One region of the Achromobacter sp. JCM 18799 genome, then DNA from elsewhere that is predicted to be linked to it. Evidence: riboswitches for the same ligand, from Rfam matches in the RefSeq annotation. Region 1 holds a riboswitch; the other holds the start of a gene.
What was found. A riboswitch is a leader RNA that binds a small molecule or an ion and turns the genes downstream of it on or off. The one in region 1 is predicted to bind glycine.
Positions count from the first base shown of each region.

Region 2: linked by a shared signal. The riboswitch ahead of ACZ5YA_RS10035 (D-amino acid dehydrogenase) and the one ahead of gcvT (glycine cleavage system aminomethyltransferase GcvT) in region 1 are both predicted to bind glycine.

Region 1 covers NZ_AP043866.1:3,646,783-3,657,495, reverse strand. Annotated here, with positions in the region: gene ACZ5YA_RS17225 (GNAT family N-acetyltransferase) at 1-310, opposite strand, end outside; gene ACZ5YA_RS17220 (hypothetical protein) at 424-876, shown strand; gene ACZ5YA_RS17215 (arginine/lysine/ornithine decarboxylase) at 1,142-3,403, shown strand; gene ACZ5YA_RS17210 (BaiN/RdsA family NAD(P)/FAD-dependent oxidoreductase) at 3,403-4,605, shown strand; gene ACZ5YA_RS17205 (superoxide dismutase) at 4,755-5,369, shown strand; partial or broken gene ACZ5YA_RS17200 (ZIP family metal transporter) at 5,400-6,293, shown strand; glycine riboswitch at 6,349-6,444, shown strand; glycine riboswitch at 6,480-6,602, shown strand; gene gcvT (glycine cleavage system aminomethyltransferase GcvT) at 6,689-7,789, shown strand; gene gcvH (glycine cleavage system protein GcvH) at 7,888-8,265, shown strand; gene gcvP (aminomethyl-transferring glycine dehydrogenase) at 8,369-10,713, shown strand, end outside.
Region 2 covers NZ_AP043866.1:2,114,712-2,125,424, forward strand. Annotated here, with positions in the region: gene ACZ5YA_RS10010 (spinster family MFS transporter) at 1-80, opposite strand, end outside; gene ACZ5YA_RS10015 (cupin domain-containing protein) at 230-1,213, shown strand; gene ACZ5YA_RS10020 (NAD/NADP octopine/nopaline dehydrogenase family protein) at 1,331-2,428, shown strand; gene ACZ5YA_RS10025 (3-hydroxybutyryl-CoA dehydrogenase) at 2,436-3,440, shown strand; gene ampC (class C beta-lactamase) at 3,458-4,618, opposite strand; glycine riboswitch at 4,747-4,839, shown strand; glycine riboswitch at 4,841-4,932, shown strand; gene ACZ5YA_RS10035 (D-amino acid dehydrogenase) at 4,977-6,206, shown strand; gene ACZ5YA_RS10040 (hypothetical protein) at 6,357-6,539, shown strand; gene ACZ5YA_RS10045 (metal-dependent hydrolase family protein) at 6,681-7,988, opposite strand; gene ACZ5YA_RS10050 (alpha/beta fold hydrolase) at 8,055-8,837, opposite strand; gene ACZ5YA_RS10055 (helix-turn-helix domain-containing protein) at 9,096-9,950, shown strand; gene nadB (L-aspartate oxidase) at 9,985-10,713, opposite strand, start outside.

The DNA.
Region 1 (10,713 bases):
GCGCCAGGCCCTGGCCGCGCTGCGCCGGCGCCACGTACATGCTCCAGATGTGCGCCTTGTGGCGCATCTTCAGTTTGCGCTGGCGGCCCACGCCGACCATGCCGGCGAGGGTCTCGCCGCAGAACACGCCAAACATTGCGCTGTCGTCCGAAGGCTGGATCCAGCCGCGGATATCCTCCAATGTCAGCGTGTGTTCCTCTTCGTAACTCGATCCGAACGATTCAGGGGTTTCCACCAGGGCGTCCAGGCGCAATTGGCGCAGCGGCGCGGCGTCGGCGGGAACAAGGCGTCGGACGGAGATCGGGGACATGGTCGGCAAGTGTTGGGAATAGGGAACGTTCGGCGGTGGATTGGGCAGTATAGGGGGACACGCTGCCTATAATGGTCCTAACGCCGCTTGCGGTTTTCACAAAGGAGCCAATGATGTTCGGTTTCCTCAAGACAAACCAGGACGCCAAGCGCGACGAAGTCCAGGAAGAGTTCGTGGCGCGCGTGGCGGGTGCTGCGCAGGACTTCGTCCAGGCAGCCGGATCGGCCGGCGCCGTGCTGGATTACACGCCGTCCAGCGTCCATGCGCTGGACGAGGCGCTGGAGGCCGCCCATCTCGGGACCTTGCCTCTTACTCCCATGCAGACCGTCGGCGCCGCCGCCTACCTCTACGAGGTGGGACGCCGCGCGTATGGCGGTCTCTACGAAGTGTGCGACGACGAGGACCCGGTGGTGCTGGTCTGCGGCGAACCCGAAGCCGAGGTCTGCTTCGGCGCCATCGCCAAGGTCGAAAGGCGCATCCGCTACGGCTCCGCCGAGGCCATCCCGCCCTATTTCGAACAGTTCCTGATGGCCTTGCAGGCGGGCGAAGCCCGCACCATCCGCTAGCGTCCCGGGGCTTCGGGCGCCCGGTTTGCTCCCCGGCGCGGCCCGGCTCTCTGTGCTGAAAACGTCCGCTTTTGGCGCGATGACAACGGCCGTCCGGGCCATTCCGGGATTTCCCTTAGGACTGTAAGAAAAACAGCCCTACAATTCGGCCATTCCCGCCGCCCTGGCGGGTGCTCGCGCCGTCTGTCATCAGGCGGATTTTTACTAGAAGTACACTCGCGCCGCGTTACGCGTCCGAACCCGCCTTGCCCCCAGGAGCGCCTGCATGAAATTCCGCTTCCCCATTTTCATCATCGACGAAGACTACCGTTCCGAGAACGCGTCCGGTCTGGGTATCCGCGCCTTGTCCGCGGCGATCGAGGCCGAGGGCGTCGAGGTGATCGGGGTGACCAGTTACGGCGACCTGAGTTCGTTCGCCCAGCAGCAGAGCCGCGCCAGCGCCTTCATTCTGTCGATCGACGACGAAGAGTTCGACGTGGATTCGCCCGAGGACGTGGCCAGCGCCATCAAGAACCTGCGCGCCTTCATCGGCGAGCTGCGTTTCCGCAACGCCGACATCCCCATCTACCTGTACGGCGAGACGCGCACTTCCGAGCACATTCCCAACGACATCCTGCGCGAACTGCACGGCTTCATCCACATGTTCGAGGACACCCCCGAATTCGTGGCGCGCCACATCATCCGCGAAGCCCGCAGCTACGTCGACAGCCTGCCGCCGCCGTTTTTCCGCGAACTGGTCAAGTACGCGCAGGACGGCTCGTACTCCTGGCACTGCCCCGGCCACTCCGGCGGCGTGGCGTTCCTGAAGAGCCCGGTGGGCCAGATGTTCCACCAGTTCTTCGGCGAGAACATGCTGCGCGCCGACGTCTGCAACGCCGTGGACGAACTGGGCCAGCTGCTGGACCACACCGGCCCCGTGGCCGAATCCGAACTGAACGCCGCGCGCATCTTCCACGCCGACCACTGCTTCTTCGTGACCAACGGCACCTCCACCTCCAACAAGGTGGTGTGGCATGCCAACGTGGCCGCGGGCGACGTGGTGGTGGTGGACCGCAACTGCCACAAGTCGATCCTGCACGCCATTACGATGACGGGCGCGATCCCGGTGTTCCTGCGTCCCACGCGCAACCACCTGGGCATCATCGGCCCGATCCCGCTGGAAGAGTTCCACCCGGACAATATCCGCAAGAAGATCGAGGCCAACCCCTTCGCGCGCGAAGCGGTGAACAAGAATCCGCGCATCCTGACGCTGACGCAGAGCACCTACGACGGCGTCATCTACAACGTCGAAATGATCAAGAAGCAGTTGGGCAGCTATGTCGATACGCTGCACTTCGACGAAGCCTGGCTGCCGCACGCCTCGTTCCACGAGTACTACCAGGACATGCACGCCATCGGCCAGGACCGCCCGCGCAGCCAGGACGCGATGGTGTTCGCCACCCACTCCACGCACAAGCTGCTGGCCGGCATCTCGCAGGCCTCGCAGATCATCGTGCAGGAGTCCGAGACCCGCAAGCTGGACCGCAACGTCTTCAACGAAGCCTATCTGATGCACACGTCCACCTCGCCCCAGTACGCGATCATCGCGTCCTGCGACGTGGCCGCCGCCATGATGGAACCGCCGGGAGGCACCGCGCTGGTCGAGGAGAGCATCCGCGAAGCCCTGGACTTCCGCCGCGCCATGCGCAAGGTGGAGTCCGAGTTCGGCAAGAACGACTGGTGGTTCAAGGTCTGGGGCCCGAATCGCCTGGTTTCTGAAGGCATCGGCAACCGCGACGAATGGATCCTGGAGTCCAACGACCATTGGCATGGCTTCGGCGAAATGGCCGAAGGCTTCAACATGCTGGATCCGATCAAGGCCACGATCATCACCCCGGGCCTGGACATGTCGGGCAGCTTCGGCGAAACCGGCATTCCCGCCGCGCTGGTCTCCAAGTACCTGACCGAGCATGGCGTGGTGGTCGAGAAGACCGGCCTGTATTCGTTCTTCATCCTGTTCACCATCGGCATCACCAAGGGCCGCTGGAACACGCTGCTGACCGCCTTGCAGCAATTCAAGGACGATTACGACCGTAATCAGCCGCTGTGGCGCATCCTGCCGGAATTCTGCCGCGACCATCGCCGCTACGAGCGCATGGGCCTGCGCGACCTGTGCCAGGAGATCCACGAAGCCTACCGCGCCCGCGACGTGGCCCGCCTGACCACCGAGATGTACCTGAGCGACATGGTGCCGGCCCTCAAGCCGTCGGACGCCTTCGCCCGCATGGCGCACCGCGAGGTCGAGCGCGTCGACATCGACAAGCTCGAAGGCCGCGTCACTGGCGTGCTGCTGACGCCGTATCCTCCGGGCATCCCCCTGCTGATCCCGGGCGAACGCTTCAACCGCACCATCGTCCAGTACCTGCAGTTCGCGCGCGAGTTCAACCAGCGCTTCCCGGGCTTCGAAACCTACATCCACGGCCTGGCCGACGAAGTGGGTCCGGACGGCGAAAAGCGCTACTACGTCGACTGCCTGATCGAAGACTGATGTTCGATGTAGCAGTACTCGGCGCCGGCGCCGCGGGCATGATGTGTGCCGCGGTCGCCGGCCAGCGCGGCTTGCGCGTGGTGCTCGTCGACCACGCCGAGCGCCTGGCGGAGAAGATCCGCATTTCCGGCGGCGGCCGCTGCAACTTCACCAATATCGGCGCCGGCCCCGCCAACTTTCTCTCCGACAATCCGCACTTCTGCCGTTCGGCCTTGGCGGGTTACACGCCGCAGGATTTCCTGGCGCTGATGAAGCGCCACCACATCGCCTGGCACGAGAAGCATCGCGGCCAGCTGTTCTGCGACGATTCCAGCGAATCCATCATCGAAATGCTGCGCGCCGAGTGCGACGCGGGCAGGGTGCAGTGGCGCATGGGATGCTCGGTGGCCGAGATCGGCCATGGCGAGCAGGGCTACGAGCTGCGCACCAGCCAAGGCCCGATCCGCGCCGCGAAACTGGTGATCGCCACCGGCGGCATGGCCATTCCCCAACTGGGCGCCACCGATTTCGGCCTGAGGATTGCGCGGCAGTTCGGCCTGAAGGTCGTGGAACCGCGGCCCGCCCTGGTGCCGCTGACCTTCGATGCCGAGCAATGGCGGTCCCTGTCCGAATTGTCCGGCGTGGCGCTGGAAGTCAATCTGCACACGGGGCAGGGCAAGGCGCGCGGCGAGTTCCTCGAAGACCTGCTGTTCACCCATCGTGGCCTGTCCGGCCCCGCCATTCTGCAGATATCCAGCTACTGGAAGCCTGGCGAACCCATCGTGATCGATCTGGCGCCTGGCCGCGATCTGGCGGAAGAACTGTTGGCGTCGAAGTCGGGCAACCGGCAGCAGCTGCATACCGTGCTGGCGGGCCTCTGGCCCAAGCGCCTGGCCGACCGCTGGCTGCACCTGGCGGAGCAGGGCGGCAAGCCGGGCCTGGCGGCGCTGCGCCTGGCCGACGCGCCGGACAAGACCCTGCGCGCGCTGGCGCAGGACATCCATCAGTGGAGCCTGGTGCCCAGCGGCACCGCTGGCTACAAGAAGGCCGAAGTCATGCGCGGCGGCGTGGACACGCGCGGCCTGGACCAGAAGTCCATGCAGGCCAAGACCGTCGCCGGTCTTTATTTCATCGGCGAAGCCGTGGACGTCACGGGCTGGCTGGGCGGCTACAACTTCCAGTGGGCCTGGGCCTCGGGCGTGGCCTGCGGCAAGGCGCTCTAGCTTCCCCAGGCGGGACAGGGCGCCGATAGGCCGGCGCTATGGCAGGTATTGGAAACCTGCCATTGTTATATCAAATAAAAATACTTATCATTTATGTTTTCGATATATATCCAAGCCCTGAATCGGGGGCGGATCTCACGGAGACATGCATGGCCTATACCCTCCCGCCCCTGCCGTATGCCTACGACGCCCTGGAACCCCACATCGACGCGATGACGATGGAGATCCACTACAGCAAGCACCATCAGACCTACGTCAACAGCCTGAACGCCGCGCTGGAAGGCGCGGACATCGTCACCAACGAGCCGGTCGAGTCCCTGGTGGCGCGGCTGGAGCAGTTGCCCGAAGCCATACGCGGCGCCGTGCGCAACCATGGCGGCGGCCACGCGAACCACAGCCTGTTCTGGTCGGTCATGTCGCCCGAGGGCGGAGGCGAGCCGGATGGCGCGTTGGCGTCGGCCATTGACTCCGAGCTGGGCGGGCAGGCCGCCTTCCGCGATGCGTTCACCAAGGCCGCGCTGACCCGCTTTGGCAGCGGTTGGGCCTGGCTTTCGGTCACACCGGCCGGCAAGCTGGTGGTGGAAAGCAGCGCCAACCAGGACAGCCCCCTGATGCACGGAAACTCGCCCATTCTGGGGCTGGACGTGTGGGAGCACGCCTACTACCTGAAGTACCAGAACCGCAGGCCCGAGTACATCGGCGCCTTTTACAATGTCGTGAACTGGCCTGAAGTGGCGCGCCGCTACGCGGCGGCCCAGCGCTGAGCGCATCTCTCGCAAGGAGGGCAGCGGCACATGAATACCTTCAGCCGTCATCGCGTGCGGCCGGCGGCCACCAGCATCAGCGTGTGGACCCTGGCCGTATTGGTGGCCTGCCTGGGCCTGCACTAGCTGTGGGTCTATCTGGACGTGCGTGCGCCGCACGTGGGCGATGCCCTTCTGGGCGGACTGGTCGCAGCTGGCGCTACCGCCCTGGGCACCTTGCCCATCCTGTTCGCCCGGACCATCCCCCAGAAAATGCAGGACAGCATGTTCGGCTTCGGCGCCGGCGTGATGCTGGCCGCCAGCGCCTTTTCGCTGGTGGCGCCGGGCATCGCGGCGGGCCGCGACCTGGGTTATGGCCCCTGGGGCGCCGGCTTGACGGTGGGCGCTGCCGTGTTGCTGGGCGCGGCGGTGCTGCTGCTCATGGACCGTACCCTGCCGCACGAGCATTTCATCAAGGGCCGGGAAGGCATCGAGGCGCACCGCCTGCGCCGTACCTGGCTGTTCGTTTTCGCCATCACCCTGCATAACCTGCCGGAGGGCCTGGCCATTGGCGTGGGCTATGCGGGCAACGACGCCATGCGCGGCACCGCGCTGGCCACCGGCATTGCTATCCAGGACATTCCCGAAGGGCTGGTGGTGGCGGTGGCGCTGCTGGCGGCGGGCTACCAGCGCGCGTTTGCCGTGGCGCTGGGCATGCTGTCCGGCCTGGTCGAGCCGCTGGGCGCGGTCCTGGGCGCCGCCGTGGTGGGCTGGTCCGAGCCGCTGCTGCCCTGGGGCCTGGGTTTTGCCGCGGGCGCCATGCTGTTCGTGATCAGCCACGAGATCATCCCCGAATCGCACCGCAAGGGGCATGAGGTCTACGCGACCTGCGGGCTGATGCTGGGTTTCGTGCTGATGATGTTGTTGGACACGGCGCTGGGCTGAGGCCGCCGCAGGCATTCCCTGGCTGCGGCTTTCGTTGTATGCTTGCGCCGCTGTCACGCATGTTGCGGGAGAGAGCGGCCTGTACGTCCGGCCGCCGCCGAAGGCGCAATTCGCCCGGAATCGCTCAGGTAACCCATACCGCCCATGCTTGCCCTGTCCCGGTTTTTTTACCGCGCGGACGCGGCAAAACAGTACTCTGGAGAGACCTGGCGCCGCCCCTGAACTAGGGACATAGCGAGCAGCCCAGGCGCCGAAGGTGCAAACCCGCCATGCGGGGCAACTCTCAGGCAAAAGGACAGAGGGGCGGAAGATTCAGCCGTTGTACAAGCGCACCCCGCTTGGCACCACTGGCATTCCGTAACCCTGGCAACACTGCCGCCCCGGAGTTTCCGCGCATGTCCGCAACCCTCAAACGCACCCCGCTGGCTGAAGAACACATCGCCTCTGGCGCCCGCATGGTCGACTTCGGCGGCTGGGACATGCCGCTGGCCTACGGTTCGCAACTGGAAGAGCACCACGCGGTGCGGCAGGACGCCGGCATGTTCGACGTGTCGCACATGCTGAACGTCGACGTGGCCGGTCCGGACGCGTTCGCCTTCCTGCAGCGTCTGGTCGCCAACGACGTGTCCAAGCTGACCGTGCCCGGCAAGGCGCTGTACAGCTGCATGCTGAACCCGCAAGGCGGCGTGATCGACGACCTGATCATCTATTTCTTCGCCGCCGACGAATGGCGCGTCGTGGTCAATGCCGGCACGGCCGACAAGGACGTCGCCTGGATGCAGCGCGTCAAGCAGGCCGGCCAGTTCGACGTCGCCATCACCCCGCGCCGCGACCTGGCCATGGTGGCCGTGCAAGGCCCGAACGCCCGCGCCAAGGTCTGGGCCGCGCGCCCGGCCTGGCAGGCCGCCAGCGAGCCGCTGACGCCCTTCGTGGCCGCCCGCGTGGGTGACGACACCTTGGTGGCCCGTACCGGCTACACCGGCGAGGACGGTTTTGAAATCGTGCTGCCCGCCGCCGACGTGGTGCAGCTGTGGCGCGACCTGGTCGCCCAGGGCGTGCGTCCCTGCGGCCTGGGCGCGCGCGACACGCTGCGCCTGGAAGCCGGCATGAATCTCTACGGCCAGGACATGGATGAGCTGACCCAGCCCGACCAGGCCGGGCTGACCTGGACCGTGTCCCTGAAGAGCGCCGAGCGCCGCTTCATCGGCCGCGACGCGCTGGAACAGTTCGCCACGCCCGCCACCTTCATCGGCCTGAAGCTGCAAGAGCGCGGCGTGATGCGCGCGCATATGGCCGTGCGCACCAAGGAAGGCACGGGCGAGCTCACCAGCGGCACCATGTCGCCGACGCTGGGCGTGTCGATCGGCTTTGCCCGCCTGCCGCAAGGCGTCAAGCCGGGCGACACGGTCGAGGTCGACATCCGCGGCAAATGGGTGCCCGCCCTGGCTTGCAAATTGCCGTTCGTGCGTAACGGCAAAGCGGTCGAACACTCGTAAACTCGAAGCTTCGCGCGAGCCGCCGGCCCCTGGGGCGACGGCCGCCCGCGCGAGGCGCGCAACACCATTCATCTACCCGTATTCCCTCAGGAGTTCCCATGAGTCTGCCCACCGATCGCAAGTACACCGAGTCTCATGAATGGGTCAAAGCCGAAGGCGACGTGTTCGTCGTCGGCATCACCGATACCGCCCAGGATCAATTGGGCGACCTGGTCTTCGTTGGCGACGTGAAGGTCGGCGCCAAGCTGAACGCCGGTGAAACCGCTGGCGTGGTCGAATCGGTCAAGGCCGCTTCGGACATCTACGCTCCCGTGGCCGGCGAAATCGTCGCGTTCAACGAAGAGCTGGAAAACAATCCCAACCTGATCAACGAATCGGCCTTCACCGCCTGGATCTTCAAGATCAAGCCGGTCAACGCCGCCGACGCCGACAAGCTGCTCGACGCCGCCGGCTACGAAGCCGTCGCCAACGGCTAAGCCGCCTGGCCGGAACGGGCGCGCAGGCGTCAGCCACGCGCCCGGTCCGCAAGATGCAATACCGTCCGTCCTCCGACGACACCCGCTATCCCGAGACCTCTCCATGTCGCGCGCCCTAGACACCCACACCGACTTCATTCCCCGCCACATCGGCCCTTCCGACGCCGACCAGGCCGCCATGCTTGCCGTCATCGGCAGCGCCAGCCTGGACGCCCTGATCGAAGAAGTCGTGCCGCCCAAGATCCGCAGCCAGGCCCCGCTGGCGCTGCCCGCCTCGCGCAGCGAAACCGACGTGCTGGCCGAACTGAAGCAGATCGCCGGCCGCAACAAGGTCTACCGCAGCTACATCGGCCAGGGGTATTACGGCACGCAGACGCCCAACGTGGTGTTGCGCAACATTCTTGAGAATCCCGCCTGGTACACGGCCTACACGCCTTACCAGCCCGAGATCTCGCAGGGTCGCCTCGAAGCCCTCCTGAATTACCAGACCATGGTCGCCGACCTGACCGGGCTGGACATCTCCAACGCCTCGCTGCTGGACGAAAGCACCGCCGCCGCCGAAGCGATGACGCTGGCACGCCGCAGCGCCAAGTCGAAGAGCCCGGTGTTCTTCATTTCGCGCCACGTGCATCCCCAGACCATCGAAGTCGTGCGCACGCGCGCCGAAGGCCTGGACATTGAAATCACCATCGGCGACGAGGCCGAAGGCCTGCCCGAGTGCTTCGGCGTGCTGCTGCAATACCCGCACAGCACCGGCTCCGTCGCCGACTACCGCAAGCTGGCTGAAGCCGCGCATGCGCAAGGCGCCATCGTTGCCGTCGCCACCGACCTGCTGGCGCTGGCCTTGCTGGCCGCGCCCGGCGAATGGGGCGCGGATATCGCCATCGGTTCGGCCCAGCGTTTCGGCGTGCCGTTCGGCTTCGGCGGCCCGCATGCCGGCTTCATGGCCTGCAAGGACGCCTTCAAGCGCAACATGGCTGGCCGCCTGGTCGGCGTGTCCAAGGACGCGCAGGGCAACCCGGCCATGCGCCTGGCGCTGCAGACGCGCGAACAGCACATCCGCCGCGAAAAAGCCACCTCCAACATCTGCACCGCACAAGTGCTGCTGGCCGTGATGGCCGGCATGTACGCCGTGTGGCACGGTCCGGCCGGCATCCGCCGCATCGCCGAGCGCGTGCAGCGCAGCACCGCCATCCTGCGCGCCGAGCTGGTCAAGCTGGGCGTGAACGTCGTCAACGACACCTTCTTCGATACGCTGCTGCTGGAAACCGGCGCGGCGACGCCGGCCATCCTGACCGCCGCCGATTGTGCGCACATCAACCTGCGCCGCGTCGACGGCGCCCGCCTGGCGGTGTCGCTGGACGAGACCGTGACCGTGGCCGACCTGCAGGCGCTGGTCAATGTCTTCGCCGCCGGCCTGGAACGTGACGACGTTGAGCTCGACATCGACGCCCTGGACGCGGCCGCCGCCAGTGGCATCCCCGCCGGCGTGGCGCGCGAAAGCGCGATCCTGACGCACCCGGTGTTCTCCAGCGTGCAGTCGGAAACCGACATGCTGCGCTACCTGCGCAAGCTGGCCGACAAGGATCTGGCGCTGGACCGCACCATGATCCCGCTGGGCTCGTGCACCATGAAGCTCAACGCGACCGCCGAGATGATCCCCATCACCTGGCCCGAGTTCGCGCTGATCCACCCGTTCGCGCCGGCTTCGCAAAGCCAGGGCTACAACGAACTGATTGACCGCCTGTCGGCCGCGCTGTGCGAGATCACCGGCTACGACAACATCAGCCTGCAGCCCAACTCGGGCGCGCAGGGCGAGTACGCGGGCCTTCTGGCGATCCGCGGCTACCATCAGGCCAACGGCCAGCATCAGCGCAACATCTGCCTGATCCCTTCGTCGGCGCACGGCACCAACCCGGCCTCGGCGCAACTGGCCGGCATGGACGTGGTGGTGGTGGCGTCGGACGCCAACGGCAACGTCGATCTGGTTGATCTGCGCGCCAAGATCGAACAGGTCGGCGACAAGCTGGCCGCTTTGATGATCACGTATCCGTCGACCCATGGCGTGTTCGAGGAAGCCGTCACCGAGATCTGCGATCTGGTGCACCAGGCCGGCGGCCAGGTCTACCTGGACGGCGCCAACATGAACGCGATGGTGGGCGTGGCCCAGCCGGGCAAGTTCGGTTCGGACGTGTCCCACCTGAACCTGCACAAGACCTTCTGCATTCCGCACGGCGGCGGCGGCCCCGGCGTGGGTCCCGTGGCGGTGCGCGCGCACCTGGCGCCGTACCTGCCGGGCGTGGTGAACGAGCAGGGCAAGCTGCCCGGCGACGCCAAGGTCGGCCCGGTGTCGGCCGCGCCGTTCGGCTCGGCCGGCATCCTGCCGATTCCGTTCGTGTACATCTCGCTGATGGGCGCCGACGGCCTGCGCCGCGCCACCGAAGTCGC
Region 2 (10,713 bases), 1.5 Mb from region 1:
GCTAGCATGCATATCACCACGACGTACCACTCGTAGGCGTAGCTAGGTTTTGATCCGTGCCGCGGGCTGCCGTCAGTCATGGTTTGTTTCCCTTGTATGGTGGTGAGATCTGCCCATGCCCAAGGGCCGGGTTGTGTCTCACTTGCTTGCAGGCCCATCTTTTGTAGGTCTTTGCGCAGCCAGCCTCTATACGCCTGACGCAACGACTGTTCCCGCTGCGCAGGAAAGCATGTTCAACGACACCAATCCGCTGGACCGCCATTGCTTGCTGGACTCGGGCAACATCGCCGAGATCAAGGACCAGGTCAGCCAGCACCTATGGTCGCACCGCATGTGCGTTCCCCCGGGAAAACCCCTGCAATCGCGCCTGTACGGCGTCTTCTTCGGCAACGCAGCCTTGTTCGACCTGCACTATGGCGCGGAAGTCGAGATCGACGCCGGCGACATCGCCAGCTACTACCTGATCCGCATCACGCTGCAAGGCTCCGGGCTGATCACGCTGGGCAAGCGCAGCGCGTCGATGAACGCGGGTAGCCTGACCATTTCCTCGCCGTCCGAGCGCAGCGTGATCCGCATCGGCCGCGACTGCCGCAACCTGATCCTGCGCATCGAGCGCGAGGCGCTGGAACGCCAGTTGCAGCGGCTGCTCGAGCGCCCCGCCAAACAGGCGCTGGTGTTCGACCTGCAAATGGATGCCGACGCGCCCGGACCGGTGGCAGTGCGCGAAACGCTGGACTATCTGTGCCGGCTATACCGCCATCCCGCCATCGAAGGCGTCACGCAAACGCTGGCCGCCGGCTTTTCAGACTACCTGTTGACGCTGCTGCTGACCCAGCTGCCGCACAACTACTCCGAGGCCTTGCAGGCAGACCGCCGCCAACCGCTGCCCCTGCATGTGCGGCGCGCGCGCGATTACATAGAAAGCCATCTGGACCAGCCGCTATCGCTGACGGACCTGGCGGCCCACTGCGGCGTCTCCGTGCGCACGCTGCAAAACGGCTTCTCGCAGTTCCTGAAGCAAAGTCCCAGCGACTACGTGCGCAACCAGCGGCTGGCCCAGGTGCACGCGGCGCTTGCGCAAGCCGGCGAAGGCGACAGCGTCACCGACATCCTGCTGCGGCACGGCATTTCCAGCTTCGGGCATTTCGCCATCCACTATCGCAAGCGCTACGGCTGCCTGCCGTCGGACACCCTGCGCCAAAGCAGGCATTAGGCGTTGCACGGCAGCGCCAGGATTCGCTTGCCGGATCGGAACGCCGCTTGCGCGTTCGGCGCAGCCCCGCCAGCGCGCCGCCGCTAGGATCAAGGCTCCATCAGACGGAGCTTGACCATGAGAATCAGCGTCATAGGCGGCGGCCACGGCTGCTACGCGGCAGCGGCCGAGCTGTTCGAGAAAGGCCATCACGTGCGCTGGTGGCGCCGGGACTGGACGGCCTTCCAGGACTTGCGGGATGCGGGCGCGCTGACGGTCACCGACTATCGCGGCAGCCGCCAGATTCCGCTGGGCGACGGCCCCCGCCAGTTGCAGCTGGTGCGCGACCTGGCCACTGCCGTGGAGAATGCGGAGCTGCTGGTCATTCCCCTGCCTTCCACCACCCACGAAGCGCTGGCCCGGGAATTGGCGCCGCTGCTGCGCGACGGCCAGGTCGTGTTCCTGCCGCCGGGCACCTTCGGCTGCTACGTCTTCGCCCGCGCCATGAAAGAAGCAGGAAATGCCGCGAACACGGCCTTCGCCGAGACCGGCACCCTGCCCTACCTGGCCCGCAAACATGGCGAAAAAGTCGTGATCAGCGGCTACGCCACCCGCCTGCCCACCGGCGTCTTTCCGCGGCGGCTGTCGGAGCAGGCGCTGGCCGTGGTCCATCGCGCCTACCCCAGCATCGAACCGATAGAGGACGGGCTTTCGGGCGCGCTGATGAACGCCGGCCCCATCATCCATCCGCCGCTCATCATGATGAATGCAGGGCCGCTGGAACACTTCGACAAATGGGACATCCACAACGAAGGCACCCAGGCCTCCATACGGCGCGTGACCGACGCGCTGGACGCGGAGCGCATCGCCATCCGCGTGGCCCTGGGCTATGCCGCGCCGCACTTCCCGTTGGCCGACCACTATGCCGCCGAAGGCGATGAATGGATGTACGGCCGCGGCGCCCATGGCAGGCTCACCGACAGCGGCGACTGGCGCGAGGACATAGACCTGCACACGCACCGCTACATGCTGGAGGACACGCGGCTTGGCCTGTCATTCCTGGTGTCCGCCGGCCGCTGGGCGGGCGTGCCGACGCCTGTCGCACAAGGCCTGCTGAGCCTGGCCAGCGCGGTCACGGGACGCGACCTTTACGCCGAAGGACGCACGTTCGAACGCCTGGGCCTGGACCGCCTGTCGCGCGCGGACATGCGCCAGCTTCTGGCCAAAGGCTGCTGACACGGAGATGCAAGCCATGAACGAAAGACTCTGCGTAATCGGCGCCGGCCGCATGGGCGTGGGCATCACGCTGTCATACATCCATGCCGGACTGGACGTCACGCTGATAGACATCAAGCCGCGCCCGCCCGCCGAGCAGGCCGATTACTTCGCACGCGTGCGGGACGATCTGCGCCGCGAACTCGGCATCCTGTGCAGGCTGGGCTTGCTCGATGCCGCGCAGGCAGAGGTGGCGCTGGCGCGCATCCGCCTATGCACGCGCGAGGATGCCGAAGCAGATCTGCGGCAGGCGCGCGTGGTGTTCGAAGCCGTGCCTGAACGCCTGGACGCCAAGCGCGATGCCTTTCTGTGGTTGGGAGCGGCCTGCGCGCCGGACAGCATCATCGCGTCCACCACGTCCACCTTTCTGGTCACCGAACTGGCGGAGCTGGTGCAAGGTCCGCAGCGCTTCCTGAACGCGCACTGGCTCAACCCCGCCTACCTGATACCGCTGGTGGAAGTGAGCCGCGGCCCCCAGACCAGCGAGGCCGCGACGCAAGGGCTGCTGGCAGCGCTGCGCCTGGCGGGCAAGAAGCCCGTGCAGTGCGCCCCCGCTGCCGGCTACATCGTGCCCCGCATCCAGGCCCTGGCCATGAACGAAGCGGCCCGCATGGTGGAGGAAGGCGTGGCCAGCGCCGAAGACATCGACACGGCCGTGCGCCTGGGCTTCGGCCTGCGGTTTTCGGTTCTGGGGCTGCTGGAGTTCATCGACTGGGGCGGCGGCGACATCCTCTACTACGCCTCGCGCTACCTCGCCGATGCCATCGATCCGCGCTTCGCCTCGCCTGCCGTCATCGCCAGCAACATGGAACAAGGGCGCAACGGGCTGCGCGACGGCCAGGGCTTCTATGACTACGCCGGCATGGACGTAAATGCCTACAAGATGGAGCGGCTGGCGCAATTGTGCAAGCGTCTGGAAGTGATGGACCTGTTGCCCCGCCACAACGCGGCAAGGCAGCCGCCCGCGCGATAGCGCGCCGGCCTGCGCGCCTACTTTTCCAATTCGCCCAGGATCCGGTACGCCAGCCGGACCCTGGCCTCGTTCGGATAGTTGCGGTTGGCCAGTATCACGATGCCCAGCTTCTTCGACGGCACGAATGCCACATAGCCGCCGAAGCCGTTGGTCGAACCCGTCTTGTTGATCCACACGGCCTCCTGCGGCGGCAGCGGCGGGTTCAATGCGGTCACGGGCTGGCTCTGGCTGTTGTAGTTGCCGGCATTGGCCGTCAGCAACGCGTCCAGCGTCGCCGGATAGCGCAATTGCTCCCAGGCCAGGTCCTGGGTCATGTCGCCCAGCTGGTAATAGCCGACGTGCGTCTGCGCAATCGCGCCGCGCAGTTCGGCATCGGCAAGGTTCAAGCCCATGTTCGCGTCGACGAAGCGGATCAGGTCGCGCGCGCTGGTCTTCACGCCATAGGCTTCGTCGGCCAGCACGCCCGGATTCACGCGCACGGGCGCATCCTGCTTGTTGTAGCCCTGCGCGTAGTCCGCCATCCTGGCGGCCGGCACGTCGATGTAGGTGCTGGTCAGGCCCAGCTTGGGAAACAGGTCCCGCTCCATGGCCGCCTTGAACGGCCGGTTCAGGCTCTTGGCCGCAACCACGCCCAGCATGCCGATGCTGGGGTTGGCGTAGGTGCGATACGTGCCAGCGGCATGCTCGGGCTTCCAGGCCTTGAGGTAAGCCATCATCTGCGCCTGGTTCGTGACCGCGTCGGGCACCTGCAAGGGAAAGCCGCCGGTCGTGTGCGTCCCCAGGTTGATCAGGCTCAGTTTGGCGAAGTCGCTGCCGGCGAGCTCGGGCAGATACTTGGCCGGGCTGTCGCTCAGCGCCAGGCGGCCGCGCGCCTGTGCGTAGGTTGCCAGGGTTGCCGTGTAGGTCTTGCTGATGGAGCCGATCTCGTACAGCGTGTCGCTGTCGGCCCGCCTGCCGGTTTGCCTGGATGCCACGCCATAGTTGTAGAAATGTTGCGTCCCGTTGCGGGTCACGGCGATCGACATTCCCGCAATGCCATGTTCGCGCATGACGGCCTGGACCGCCTCGTCGACCTTGCTGTCGGTCTCCGCCTGTCCGGCCTGCGCCAGCCCGCAGCCTGCGGCCATCAGCGTAAACAATCCCGTGCGCAGCATGCTGTTCAAGCGCATTCTCGTCATTCCCTGTCGTGTCGGATCGGTGGCGCCGCGACGGCGGCGCGCAAGCATCGTAACGCGGCGCGGCGCCTTATTGGTACTAACCCTTGGTCTCATTCTGGGGGATTTTGGCTATCCTCGCCTCGTCGATCCAAAACCCCGCAGAAGAGACCTGCCCCCCGCGGCAGGCGCCGACGGAGCAACCGCCCCGGAAACTCTCAGGCAAACAGGACTGCGCGGTCTAGACAATCTGGAGAGAGGCGCGGATTGCGCCCACCGAAGGGGAACCCGCCGCCGCCTGCGCCGCGGGTGAAGCTCTCAGGTACAGAGACAGATGGGGTGCTGCGGCCGGGTGGCCGCGGCCACTCAATCTGGAGCCATCATGCCCCGCATCGCCATCATTGGCGCCGGTATCACCGGCGTCACGTCCGCCTATGCCCTGAGCAAACTGGGATACCACGTCACCGTCTACGACCGCCAGCGCTATCCGGCCATGGAGACTTCCTACGCCAACGGCGGCCAGCTATCGGCCAGCAACGCCGAGGTCTGGAACAGCACCGCCACCATCATGAAAGGCCTGCGCTGGCTCGGCCGCCACAACGCGCCGCTGCTGCTCAATCCCCGCTTCAGCTGGCACAAGTACTCCTGGCTGGCGCAGTTCATCGGACAGATCCGCAACTACCGCCGCAACACCATCGAGACCACGCGGCTTGCCATTGCCGCGCGCCAGCACCTGTACGCCATGGCGGAAGAAGAAGGCATAGATTTCGACCTGGAGCGCCGCGGCATCCTGCACATCTACCACGACGCCGCCAGCTTCGAGACCGCGCGCCGCGCCAATGCCCTGCTGCAGGAAGGCGGGCTGGAACGCTACGCAGTGTCGCCCGAGGAAGCGCGCAGCATCGAACCCACGCTGCAAACCCCTTGCCATGGCGGCTTCTACACGCCCTCGGACGCCACCGGCGACATCCACAAGTTCACCAGCGGCCTGGCCCGCGCCTGCGAGCGCCGCGGCGTGCGCTTCGCGCAGGACGCCGACATCCGCAACATCAGCGTGGACGGCGCGCCCTACGTGCTCGACGTCGCGCGCGAGGGCGGCGCGCGCCGCGAGCAGCACGAGGCCGACGCCATCGTCGTCTGCGCCGGCGCCGTCAGCCGGCAGTTCGCCAGGCAGCTGGGCGACACGCTCAACATCTACCCGGTCAAGGGCTATTCCATCAGCGTGCACCTGGACGACGCCGCCAGCCAGGCGGCCGCACCGCACGTCAGCCTGCTGGACGAAGCCGCCAAGATCGTCACCAGCCGCCTCGGCGACCGCTTCCGCGTGGCCGGCACGGCCGAGTTCAACGGCTTCAACATGGACATCCGCGCCGAACGCGTGCAGCCGCTGGTGGACTGGACCCGCAAGCACTTCCCCGGCATCCGAACTTCGCGCGTGGTGCCGTGGTGCGGGCTGCGCCCCATGACGCCGAACATGATGCCCCGCGTCGGCCCGGGCAGGCGGCCGGGCGTGTTCTACAACACGGGGCATGGGCATCTGGGCTGGACCTTGTCGGCGGCGACGGCGCAGATGCTGGCGGCTAGCGTGAGGGAGGGGGTGGGAGAGGCTTGAGTTGAGGCGAGCAAACCCAGCATTGATGCAACCAGGTTTGCTCGTACCGCTTCGCCTACTTTCTGTCCGAATAATGGGATAAAAGCCGGCGGATAAGTGAACTCCAGTCTACAGTTGCACCTGTCGGTACTTGCACTGGAGGCCCATGCCGTGAAACGCTCGCATCAAGACCAGGCGATTCCATACTGCAATCGCAGCGGGGATAAGGCGGAAGCCTATGCCCTGCTCAAGCTAATCGATCGAGGCCGGCGCGAAATATCGCAGGGAAACGTCATTCCTGCGGGCCACGTCTTTGCCCAATTTGAAGCAATGGACAAAGATGCCGAGGAATGACACTCCCGATTGCATTTCTTCCGCCCGTGGTGAATCTGTTCGCGGAAATTGATCTGCAAGCTCAATAATGCAAGCTCGCTACCAATGCTCAGGTCCCGACGCTGCGCGCTCCAACTCCTTGTGTGTGTAACGCCGCGTCGGTCAATGTACTAAGGCCGCATCCCTGTCTTCGGCAGTCAGCAGTTCCGCGTCCGCATCGTGCCGGAGACTGTCCTTGCACACCTCCCCATCCTTCACAACCAGCAAGATCCTCTCCGGATCCACCAGCAGCGACAGATCCTTCAGCGGATCCCCGTCGACCATGACCACGTCCGCCAGATAGCCGGGACGCAGCATGCCCAATTCGTGCGGGCGTTGCATGATCTCGCCGCCCAGCCGAGTGGCGGACACCAGCGCTTCGGTCGGGGTCATGCCGATGTAGTCCACGAAGTATTGCAGGTCGCGGGCGTTGGTACCATGCGGCATCCAGGCAAAGCCGTAGTCGCCGCCGGGCAGGATGCGGATGCCCCGCTTGTGCATCTTGCGCAGCGACTCCGAGGCGATTTCCAGTTCGCGCTTGTAGCCCATCTGCTCGGCGATGGCGGGCGTGATGCCGTACTCGGACGCGTTGAAGGCCGTCCTGATCAGCCAGCCTATGCCCGGCGCGACGAAATGGCTGTCTTTCCTGGCTTCCAGCATGTCGAGCGCCTCTTCATCGGCAAAGCTGGCGTGGTAGATCATCTCGATGCCGTGGCGCACGCATTGCTTGACCGACTCGCTGGAACGCGCGTGCGCCGCGACACGCTTGCCATAGCGCTTGGCCTCGTTCGCCAGCATGGCGATCTCGTCTTCTGCGAACGGCGACATCTCGGCCGGCAGCCCGGCGATGTACTCGCCGGACAGATTTATCTTCAGGTGATCGACACCGTATTTGATGAAGGTGCGCGCCGAGCGCCGGATCTCTTCAGGGCCACAGCACACGCTGCCGAAGCTAAGCTCGTCGAACGGCATGTGCGGCAGCGAGTTGTCGCCCAGCGCGCCTATGGTGGTGATCTCCTGGCTGCCCGCCAGGTAACGCGGCCCCGGGCATTCGCCGGCGTTGATGGCGTTACGCAGCACCACGTCCAGGCGCGGCTTGGCCGCGGCCGCGCCGATGGCCGAGGTCCAGCCCATTTCCAGATAGCGTTTGGCCACGCGCACGCACCAGAGAATGTGCTCTTCCGGCGGCATGAACTGGATCGCCGCCAGCGTGGGCTGGTCGTTCCAGGAGAAATGCGTGTGCGCTTCCGTCATGCCGGGCATCAGGAAGCGGCCGCGCCCGTCGATGAGGCGCGCGCCCTCCCGGCTCACCTGCTCAGGCGCGCGCGCGACCTGCGAAATGCGCGCGCCGTCGATCAACACCTCGCCTTGAAAAGGCTGCTCGCCGCTGCCATCGAAGATGGCGACATTGGTAATGGCAATTTTGGACATGACAGGTCTCCTCCGGCCCGCGTCGAGGGGCCGATTTCTTATGTTGAAACGCCTGGAAAACGTGGCCTAGCGCAGCGCCGCGTGGAACTCCCGCAGAGCCTGCATGCAGGCTTGGGGCTTTTCGTAGGTGGTCCAGTGGCCGCATCCGTCCAGCACGATGCGGCGGCTGCCCGCGATGCGCGCGGCCAGGGCGTCAACGTTGGCGGGCGGCGCCACGCCGTCCTGGTCGCCGGTAATCAGGACAGCCGGTACGCCTATCGTTTCCGCGGCGGCCGGCTGTGCATCCGCCAGCGCCTCGCAGCTTTGCGCGTAGCCTTCGGGCGGCTGGCGCATCACGCTTTCGCGCACCAGCGCCAGCACGGCGGGCTGATCCTGCCTGGTCTGGGCGCTGGTCGCGCCCTTGACGATGGCGTCGGCGATCTCCTGCATGGCCGCATCGCCGCCGCGGGCCAGCGCCGCCCGCGCGCGGATGCCGGGCCGGCCCGCGTCGGGCGGCGCGGCCAGCGGGCCGAACAGGGCCAGCGACTTGACCCGGCCCGGATGCGCCACGGCAAGATGCTGGGCCACGATGGTTCCGAGCGAATGGGCGGCGACATGCGCCGCATCGACGTCCAATGCGTCCAGCAGTCCGGCCAGCGCGTCCACATAGACAGCGATGGACAGGCGCTTTTCGCCCAACGCCGAGCGCGCGCTGCCCGGCAGGTCGGGACGGATCACGCGGAAGCCGTCGAAGGCGCCCATGACGGGCGTCCAGGTATTCGAGGAACCGCCCAGGCCGTGTATGCACAACAGTGCCGGCCCCTCGCCGTCGATCTCCACGGCCATGCCGTTGACGTGTTGCGTGCTCATGCCGCCGTCTCCCTTTATCTGAACAGTCGCTGTCTGCATCGGCATTGCGCCGACGATTTTTCAGGACTGTATCGGCGCAGGCGGCGGCGCGCTTATCGCCGGGTGCGCGGACTTATCGCAGAGTCAGATTTTGTGCCTAGTGAATACACCTAGCGTGGAGAAGCGCGCAAACGCCCATAAAATTCCCGGAGCGCCGCACCCGCCCGCACGCAAGCCCAGGCTTGCGCGGCGAGGCGATAAGAAAAACGGGAGACAGAGATGCAGGAGACCTACGCCTTGCACGAAGGCGCGTTCGGCCGCGCCGTCGTGCTGGAACTGCGCGACGACCTGATCGCGCACGCGCATGCGGAAGTGCAGCTGGCCCTGTGGCTGGGCGGCGCGCGCGTGCTGGGGCATGTCGGCCAGACTCCGGTCCCCTACAGCGAACATCTGGCGCTAGGCACCAATACGTACGAATCGCACGACGCCAGGCTGCTTGAACGGTCGGGCCCGGCCATTTTCCTGGTGCTCTACATCGCCAAGCCCTGGCTGGACGAACGGCGCGCCGCCACGGGCCGCCCCTTCCACTTCGCGGCGCCGGGCGTGCCCATCGACGCGGCGGTGCGCCAGGGCTGTTGGCGCTTGCTGCACAAGATCGTCGCGCCGCAGGACCACCCCGGCGCGGACCTGGATGCCGAGGTCGAGGCCCTGCTGCAAGCGGCGATCGAATCGTCCATCGAGCCGGATCGCCCGCGCAACCAGATGCCCGCGGCGCCGGCGCTGGACCGCCGGCTGCGCGCGGCGATCGCCTACATGCGCGAGCACGCCCATGAACCGATCACGGCGGAAGAGGTCGCCAGCCGCGTGGGACTGTCGCGCGGCCATTTCTTCGCGCTGTTCCGAGATCAGCTCAATACCACGCCGCAAGTCTTCTGGAGCGCCGTGCGCGTCGAAGAAGCCGTGCGCCTGCTGGTGCACCAGGAGCAGCCCCTGACCTCCGTGGCGCTGGACCTGGGCTTCTCCACGCCCGGCAATTTCTCCCGCTTCTTCCGCGAGCACATGGGCGTGTCGCCGTCGCGCTTCAGGCGCGCGGCGACGGGCGCCGCGCAGCATCTGCTGACCGGGGTTTCCTGAGCCGCCGGCCGGCCGGAAACTGCCCTGCCCGCGCCTACGCGGTTGCGGCAGACGCGCGCGGCCGCAAATCCACGGCGTCCGAGCCAGGCCGGTCCCGGTTGAAATGCGCCCCCCTGCTCTCACCGCGCGCACTCGCCGCCCGCACGATGAGATCAGCCGCCAGGGCGAGGTTGCGCAGCTCCAGCAATTCCAGGCTCAAGCCCTCGCGCAGCAACCGCGCGTCCGTCTCTGCTCGCAGCGGACCGATGAATGCGGCCGCGCGCGCCAGCGAGGCATCGCTGCGCAGCACGCCCACGTCCCGGCTCATCAACTGGCGCAGGTCGCGCCGCAGCCGCGCCAGATCGGGCGACGCCGGCACGGCGGTTGCGTCGGCAGCCGGAGTTCGATGCGGAACATCGGCCGGCACCTGGCCCAAGATGTCTTGCGCGGCAGCCCGTCCCGTCACCACGCACTCCAGCAGCGAATTGCTGGCCAGACGGTTGGCGCCGTGCAGTCCGGTGCATGCGGCTTCGCCCACCGCGTACAAGCCGGACAGATTGCTGCGTCCGGCCTGGTCGGCAACGATGCCGCCGCAGGTGTAATGCGCGGAGGGCGCAACCGGGATGGGAGTCGTCGTAATGTCGACGCCCAGCGCCAGGCAGCGCGCCTGGATGGTAGGAAAATGTTCCCGCAGGAATCCCGGCGATTGGTGGCTGATATCCAGGTACACGCACTCCAGCGCATGGCGTTCCATTTCGCCCTGGATCGCACGGGCGACGATATC